DNA from 2 places in the Sutcliffiella sp. NC1 genome. Region 2 is predicted to be linked to the other one. Evidence: riboswitches for the same ligand, from Rfam matches in the RefSeq annotation. Region 2 holds a riboswitch; the other holds the start of a gene.
The links. A riboswitch is a leader RNA that binds a small molecule or an ion and turns the genes downstream of it on or off. The one in region 2 is predicted to bind thiamine pyrophosphate.

Region 1 (4,220 bases), 460 kb from region 2:
GTCTAATAGCGCCGTTGGTTCATCTAAAAATAAAACATCTGGTTCCATTGCTAAAACAGAAGCAATCGCTAGCCTTTGTTTCATTCCACCAGACAGTTCATTTATTTTCGTGTGGGGGTGTGGAAGCTCTAAGCCTACTTCGTTAAGTAAGTAATTTATTTTACAGTCCATTTTTTCTCTCGGTACCGCTAAATTTTCAAGTACAAATGCAAGTTCCTCGTCTACATAAGGCATGCAAAACTGAGAATCCGGGTCTTGGAACACATAGCCCCAAGACTCCGGTGTTATTATGTTATCCGCACGCATCGGTACTTCCATTACAGTCGGTATTAACCCAGAAATAACCTGTAATAGGGTTGATTTCCCACACCCTGAAGGACCGAGGAACAAAATTTTCTCGCCGTGTTTACAAGAAAAAGAGACATCGTGGAAAAGCATTTCATCCCCTGCATATTTTAGACGTAAATTTTCCACTTTAATTTGTGTCATGACTCTCTCCTTTTAATGCGCTTTAATTTAAACGTTTCAAAATCCCTCTTTTTGCTATTTACTCAAAGACTCATAATCTTCTTTACTAGCTGGTCTTAATAGTTTCGTTACCCCTGTTTTTTCTAATGCTTTCACTAATGCATACGCAACAAAGCCGGTGAAGAAAATGCCGCCTACAATGCGGAAAAATACTTTTAATGTCACACTCCACCATACTAAATCTAATAAATATCCTCGGAACAAATCTAATAAAAGTGACCCTACCGCTGAACTAGCTCCAGCAAGAGAAACGACTAATAGATCAAATCGTTTATAGCGAAAGGAGGCAAACACTGCTTCTGCAAATAATCCTTGTACGATTCCGTATACTAGTACGATTACACCGTATTCTGACCCCATTAATAGTTCACCAGATGCCGCTGCCACTTCTGCTAAAAATGCAACACCGGCTTTTCGAATAATTAAATACGCAACAGCAGCAGCAATGAACCACATACCGTATACTAACTCATCAATATGTAGTCCAAATGAGCTCATAACCCCACTCACTGGACCCCAAATTTTATATACAATCCCAAAAACGATGGAAATTAATATCGTTACTAATATATCTGTTAGCTTTAAATTTTTTTTCATTCTCGTAATCTCCTACTGCTTTACTTTCGCTTGAACTGGCCAACGTTCTAATGTGTAAGCCATTTGCCAAAACGAATATTCATATTGGCTACTCAACAGGAAATACTCTTTCATTCTTTCTTTTTCTCCCTCTGTTGCCTTTTCCGCTAATTCATCTAATCTATCAATTTGCTCTTCCACTAATTGACGGAACCAGTCCCCTCCGTAGGCGGCAATCCATTCTTGATAGATTGGTTCTTCAGGAGTTGAACCTTGTAACCTTTCACCAATTTCATAGTATAACCAGTAACACGGTAATAACGCTGCGATTACTTCTCCTAATCCACCAGTTAAAACTGCACGGTACATATGGGATGTGTATGCGTAAGCAGTTGGTGCTGGTTGGAAGTTTTTATGTTCTTCTTCCGAAATTCCTAGACGTTTTGAAAAATTTTCATGTAGTGACAGTTCAGCTTCATACGTTCCTTGTGCGTGTGCAGCAAGTCTAGCAGTTGTTTGAAGGTCAAATGCTTTCCCCCCTCCGTATGCTTGAACTTTTGCAAAGTGACTTAAATAATATGCATCTTGCATTACGTAATATTTAAAGCTTTCCAAGGAAAGTGTTCCATCAGCAATTCCTGTAACAAATGGATGTTGAAAGCTTGCCTCCCATATATGATCTGCTTCTTTTCTAATTATTTGTGAAAATTTCATCCTAATCATCCTCCTAGATACATTTTGTTGCTTCGGAATTAAATAGTGGGCCCTACTATTTTTTCCGAAAAAATAAAAAACCACCTTCTTCGCATGTGCGCAAAGAAGGTGGTTGATTAAACATAATGATATGTAGTTCATGCGAGGAAATAATTCATGCATGAAAATACAACCGTCCACTTCCCTACGCTGGTGTTAACCAGATCAGGTTCTAAGAGTCTTAGAGTCACACTCTAATCTCAGCCTTGTAAAGGCACCCCTAGTGGTCTTAATTATTAAATTTTTAAGGTGTTTTCTGATAATTATCATATCAGTTTATTTTAAAATGTCAAAAGGTTTTTTCTATATCTATATCGAAAATAGGTTAGCGTTTTAAGTCAGACCGTTCCTCTTCGCTGCAGGTACTCGCTTTCCGCGGGGAGGGAGTCGAGCCTCCTCGGCTTCGCCTGTGGGGTCTCGACCTTCCCTCTACATCCCGCTGGAGTCTCGCACCTTCCGCTCCGTTACACTCACGGTTCTAAACTTGTGTGAAAGGCGAACCTTATAAGATCCATCGGCCTTGGTGCAGTTTTTCAATAGGTTTACTTTTGCAATATTAAATATTTATTTCGCTGGTTTCATCTTTATTACTCCGATTCTTTTTCTTAAACATTTTCTTTCCTACTTTCCCGATAGTAGAGAATAGTTTGCAAACGGCTGGGATGAGTAGGAGTGTGATAAAGGTTGCAAATAGTAAGCCTGATATGATTACGGTTGCCATTGGTGCTTGGTAGTTACCTGATGTTCCTGAAGCTAACGCTAAAGGTAACATTCCACCAGCTGTCGTTAATGTTGTCATAAAGATTGGTCGAATACGGTTTTTCCCAGCTTCTATTAAGGCATTTTCAATTTCCTCACCTTGATTACGAAGTTGGTTAGTCCGGTCGATTAATAAGATTGCATTATTCAATACAATTCCAATTAACATAATGATACCCATCGCTGACATGATACTTAGCTCTCTTTGGGTTAGAACTAAACCTAAAATTACTCCAACTATCGTCATCGGTATGATTGACATGACAATAATAGGTTGGATTAAATGATTAAACTGCACAGCCATCACTAAATACACTAAGAAAATTGCTAACCCTAAGATCATCATCATTTCTACCATTAATTCCTGTTGCTGTTCTAAATCACCAGCTGCCGCAACCGTATATCCAACAGGTGTTTCAAATTTTTGAATGACATTTTGAACTTCTCTATTAATAGATCCTAAATCTTTTCCTTCCATGTCTGCAGAAATAGAAATATATCGCTCGCCATCTATATGAGTAATTGCATTCGGCGTGTTTACACTTTTTAATTGAATAAACTCAGATAGTTTACTTGTTCCGTCGTTCGTTGGAATTTCCAGGTTCAATAAATCAGCTTTTCTGTTTATTCGCTCCTCCCATGTTACGATTAAGGGAAGCGTTTCGTTATTAACTGTAACCTCTCCGATTGGAAAATGCAGAAAAGCTTGCTCGATCATTTGTCTAATTTGAAAATTCGTTAGGCCTGCCTCTTCTATCGCGTTCTCGTTTAACTCTATTACTTCTTCAATAGATGTTCTTTCTGCGGAATGGGAGATTCCAACAACTCCATCTATAGCTTCTAGTTCTTGTATAAACTTATCCGCTAACGATTGTAATTGTTCAAAGTCGTCTCCTTTAATATTAACTTGGACAGGTGACGCACCTCCTGCATCCATCGAACTTTGCACTCCAACAATTGGTTGAGTTTCTGTTAGCTCACGAAGGGAGCGAAAGATTTCCTCATTTACTTCCTTTTGCTCTCTTGTAATGTTTTTATCCTTTGTCATGTTAATGATTGCAAAAATATACGTTCCATCGTCTATTATATAGTTGGATTCCACATCCGTAATCGAACTAAGTCTTTCATTTATTTCTTCTACTACAGTTTGTTTTTCTTCAGGTGTTATTCCTGATTCCATTGAAATAACTAATTCTGCATAACGATTAAATACGTCAGGCATAATAGTCATCGGTATTTTTGTTACTAAAAAAAGAGAACCAACGAACATTAGAAAAAATATGCCGATAACAGCGATACTATTTCTCGTTTTCTTTACAGTCCAAGAAACGAGTTTACTGTATGTTTGTAGCAGTTTCCCTTCTTTTTTTACTGCCTTTTTCTTTTTTAGCTTTAAAAATTTTTCCGCAAGTGCTGGAATTAAAGTAAATGAAACGACAACGGAACTAATTAATGTTACCGCAACTACTACGGACAGTATGATCATAAACTGGCCTAACTCTCCGCCGAGTAAGCCAATTGGCAAAAACACTACTATTGTCGTTAACATAGATGCAATAACAGCCGTTGCAACTTCTTTTACTCCTTCTAATACAGCATCTAAT
Region 2 (4,220 bases):
AAATCACATAATGTAAAGTCTGCGACTGTAATTGGTGCTGGTATAGGTGGCCTTTGTACGGCTATTGCTTTACAACAGAAAGGATGGAACGTTTCTGTTTACGATAAAGCTACAGAACTCAAGGATGTTGGTGCAGGGATTGTATTGTCTGCGAATGCCTTAAAAGTGTTGGGAAAATTAGGACTAGCACTTGAGATCAGAAAAAAGGGTGCCCCGGTTAAAAAGGCCGAAATTAGAACATGGGACGGAAAACCATTAGTGAATGTACCTGTTCATGAACAGGCACAGAGATATGGGAGCTATAGTTATTTAATATACCGTCCCGTCTTACAAAAAGTATTACATTCTGCATTAAATGAAAATACTGTGAATCTTAATAAAAGATTAGTACATATAGAACAGCGTGATTCAAAAGTAAGTGTAGTCTTTGAAGATGGCGATGTAGTTAAAGATAATTTAGTTATTGGTGCTGATGGGATACACTCCGAAGTTAGAAAAAGGGTAATTGGTCCAAGCCCTTTACGTTATTCTGGTTTTACAGCTATTAGAGGAATTTCTGTCTATGAGGATGCACGTTTCCCTATGGAACTAGGTGGAGGTTTCGAAGCATGGGGCCATGGAAAAAGGTTCGGGTTCTCCCATTTAGGAAAAGGAAGAATCTTTTGGTTTGCAGCTATAAATAGTGAAAGTGGCACTATTATTAATTCCCCTCATCCAAAGAAAATCGCTTTAGATCATTTTAGCGGCTGGTGGGAGCCAGTTACTAACGTGATCGAAGCAACAGAAGAATCGAATATAATTGTTCATGAAATTTTTGATAGAAAACCGATGAACACGTGGAGTAACGGAAAGATTACACTGCTCGGTGATGCTGCCCATCCCATGCTACCAAATTTAGGACAAGGTGGGGCGCAAGCGATGGAAGATGCATTAGTGCTCTCTCGCTGTCTTGACGATTACCCGAATGAAGTTGAGAAAGCATTAAAACAGTATGAAGAAATAAGATACGGCCGAACTGCTAAAGTCGTAAAAGGTTCTAGAGCAATGGGAAGAATGATGCAACTCGAAAATCCAATTGCAATTTTTATTAGAAATCAACTGTTACGGAACAGTCCAGAATCTCTTAAAATGAAACGGTTAGAATGGCTTCTAGGACACGAAGTATAGGAGCTAGTAATTTGTGATAGAAGTAATAAAGTATGCCCATAATATGAAACCGTCAGAGCATCATCTTCATATAAAGAAGAAGCTGAGTTAATGAGATATAAAGATATGGGTTAGGTATATAGTTAGATAAGCTTCTTAAATCAATTTTTAAAAAGCGTTGTGGATATTAATCCAAAACGCTTTTTTAATATCTACAAAGATGATCTATATAACTTGAATAGATTTAATTGGGACAGGCCATGTTTCTTGTGTATATGCCATTGTCCAAAATTGATGCTCTAACTGTGTGCTCGTAATAAAGTGCTCACGCATGCGTTTTTTTTCGTATTCACTAGCTTTGGCCGCACAAGCATCTATTTTATCCATAAATGTTTGAGTGATGGTACTAACTTCCTTGTCACCATAAAATGCAATCCATTCGTAGAAAGGATGAGCTGGTGTCGGTTTTACTTCCATCATCAGCTTTTTACCAATTTCCCAATACGTCCAGGGACAAGGGGCGAGTGCAGCAAGTGTTTCGCCAAGTGTACCGTTTGTAGCAGCCTCCATCATATGGCGTGTGTAATGATGTGCGGTTGGAGCAAGTGGAGCTTTTTGTAAATCCTCGTACCGAACACCTGCAACCTTACAAAAGTTATTGTGCGGATGTATTTCTGCATTTAAGACAAACCCTATTTGCTCCTGGAAAAACGTCATATCTTCTCTGTCTGTACATTTAGAAACCGCAAGACCATAAATACGGCAAAATGTCGTTAAGTATTCATAATCTTGTTGTACGTAATGAATGAGTGCTTCTTTCGGTACATTTCCTTCTCCAATTCCTTTTACAAAAGGATGTTCAAAAATTGCTTCAAAGATTGGGTCTGCTTCCTGTCTTAACTGTTTTGAAAATGTCATGTAGTATTCCTCCTCCAAATTAATTTAAGAAGAACACCCACATTCACCCATGGAAGACAATGCGAAAGGGGGTACGCATGAGCTCTTTTTACAACATAAAAAAGCTCCTCTTCCATGGAAAAGAGAAGCATGAGCATACGAAACGTACTCGATGCACCACTTTCCTCCGCTGGTATAAACCAGATCAGGTTCAAAGGGTCCGACGCGTAAAGCGACGTCTCAGCCTATTGGCTCCCCTAGTGGATATCCTATTCCATATACTACATGAATTTAGACATTATTCAATATACAATTGGAAAAATAGTTAATTTTTACTAAAATGTATCGTGATGCTATGTTTTTAATTGTTACTATAGAAATAAGTAGTAAACAAAAAAAGAAAATTAATCTCTAATCTGTCACAAAATAAATCAGTTAATCGTCTTGTTTGTAAAATAGGAGGATGATGACAATGAAGAATACAGAAAGAAATTGTGTTGTAATTGGTGGAGGGATTGCTGGACTTACTGCTTCTATTTATTTAGCACGTGCAGGATTATCCGTTACATTAATCGAAAAAGCTAAAACGATAGGTGGTCGGGCAAAAACAGAAGTGATGGATGGTAGTTATGTCAATTTCGGACCACATGCCTTATATTCAAAAGGAAAAAGTTTAGAAATATTAGCGGAATTAAGCATCTCTCCAAAAGGAAATAGCCCTGCCATCGGGGGAAAGGTGTTTTACAATGATTCACCGTATAACCTTCCCGCCAACCCTTTCTCTGTATTAACTAGTGATTTATTTAATTGGAGAGGGAAAATGGAATTACTCCGCTTTTTTATACTTTTACAAACAAAAAAATTAAAGAGCAACCGAGAGATCTCCGTTGACCAATGGCTTCATGAAAATATAAAGGATGAACGTGTTCAGAAATTTATTCTCATGCTTATACGTTTATCTTCTTACTGTAACGACCCTGATAGGCTTCGTGCCGAAGTTGCATTTAAGCAGCTGCAATTAGGAAAAGCCATTTATGTTCATAACGGTTGGCAGTCAATTATAGAGGAGTTAAAAGAGAAAGCGGAAAAATTAGGTGTCATTATTCAAGCGGGAGCCTCCGTTCAACAAATAAAAGGGAAATTTCCACAGTTTGAAGTGAAATTAAGTAACAATAAATCAATCTTCACACCATATATTTTATCAACAGCAAGCCCAAATGAGTTGAGGAAATTCCTTCAGGGCTATGAAATAGATGCAATCAATGAACTTATACCAGTCCGGGCAGCATGTCTGGATATAGTGCTAAACAATATACCGAATCCTACAGTATCATTCGCCTTGAGCATGGACCATCCACTCTATTTTTCTAATCATTCCAACGTCGCAACATTAAGTGACAATCAAAGCCACTCCGTCATACACGTAATGAAATATTTGAGCATTAATGAACCTAGAACGGATTTAAAACCGGAGCTCGAACAGTTTCTTAGTCGAGTTCAACCAGGCTGGGAAAAACATGTTATATCAAAACGTTACCTACCGAACATAACAGTAACTAATAGTATGATGAAAAAACAAAAAAATGAAATGGAGCAGATTCCAGGATTATTTATTGCCGGAGATTGGGTTGGCGCAGAGGGAATGTTAGTTGACAGTTCTTTTTTTAGTGCAAAGCAAGCGGCCATGAGCATTATTGAATTAAATGAAAAAAGGGAGTGTAGCGACGATGGAAATGGAGGAAGCATATACGCAGTATAAACCGCTACTTTTATCCATATCTTATCAGATGGCAGGAAGTATGACGGAAGCGGAAGATATCGTTCATGATATTTTTATAGATTTTCATAAGATTGATAAGAACAATATTAAAGATTATAAATCGTATTTGTGTAAAATGGCCACTAATCGAACGATTGACCATCTAAAATCCGCGAGTAAAAGAAGAGAACATTATATCGGACCGTGGCTCCCTGAACCGTTAAATACAGATCAAGATCCGCTGCATTCTATCGAACAACATGACCAACTCTCCTACGCGCTCCTAACACTACTAGAAAAACTTAACCCGGTTGAACGTGCAGTATTTGTATTAAGAGAGGTATTTTCTTTTTCCTATGATGAGATGGAGAGTTTCATAGGAAAAGAGGCGGCAAACTGTCGGAAAATATTGAGTAGA

Region 1: it holds a riboswitch for thiamine pyrophosphate, as region 2 does, so the genes downstream of both, tenA (thiaminase II) here and tenA (thiaminase II) in region 2, are expected to answer to the same signal.

The regions. Positions count from the first base shown of each region.
Region 1 is NZ_CP115153.1:1,083,336-1,087,555, reverse strand. Features, by position in the region: gene O1A01_RS05500 (ABC transporter ATP-binding protein) at 1-489, opposite strand, end outside; gene O1A01_RS05495 (ECF transporter S component) at 544-1,125, opposite strand; gene tenA (thiaminase II) at 1,138-1,818, opposite strand; TPP riboswitch at 1,983-2,089, opposite strand; gene O1A01_RS05485 (efflux RND transporter permease subunit) at 2,414-4,220, opposite strand, start outside.
Region 2 is NZ_CP115153.1:1,545,977-1,550,196, forward strand. Features, by position in the region: gene O1A01_RS08055 (FAD-dependent monooxygenase) at 1-1,167, shown strand, start outside; gene tenA (thiaminase II) at 1,372-2,064, opposite strand; TPP riboswitch at 2,209-2,312, opposite strand; gene O1A01_RS08065 (phytoene desaturase family protein) at 2,516-3,802, shown strand; gene O1A01_RS08070 (RNA polymerase sigma-70 factor) at 3,771-4,220, shown strand, end outside.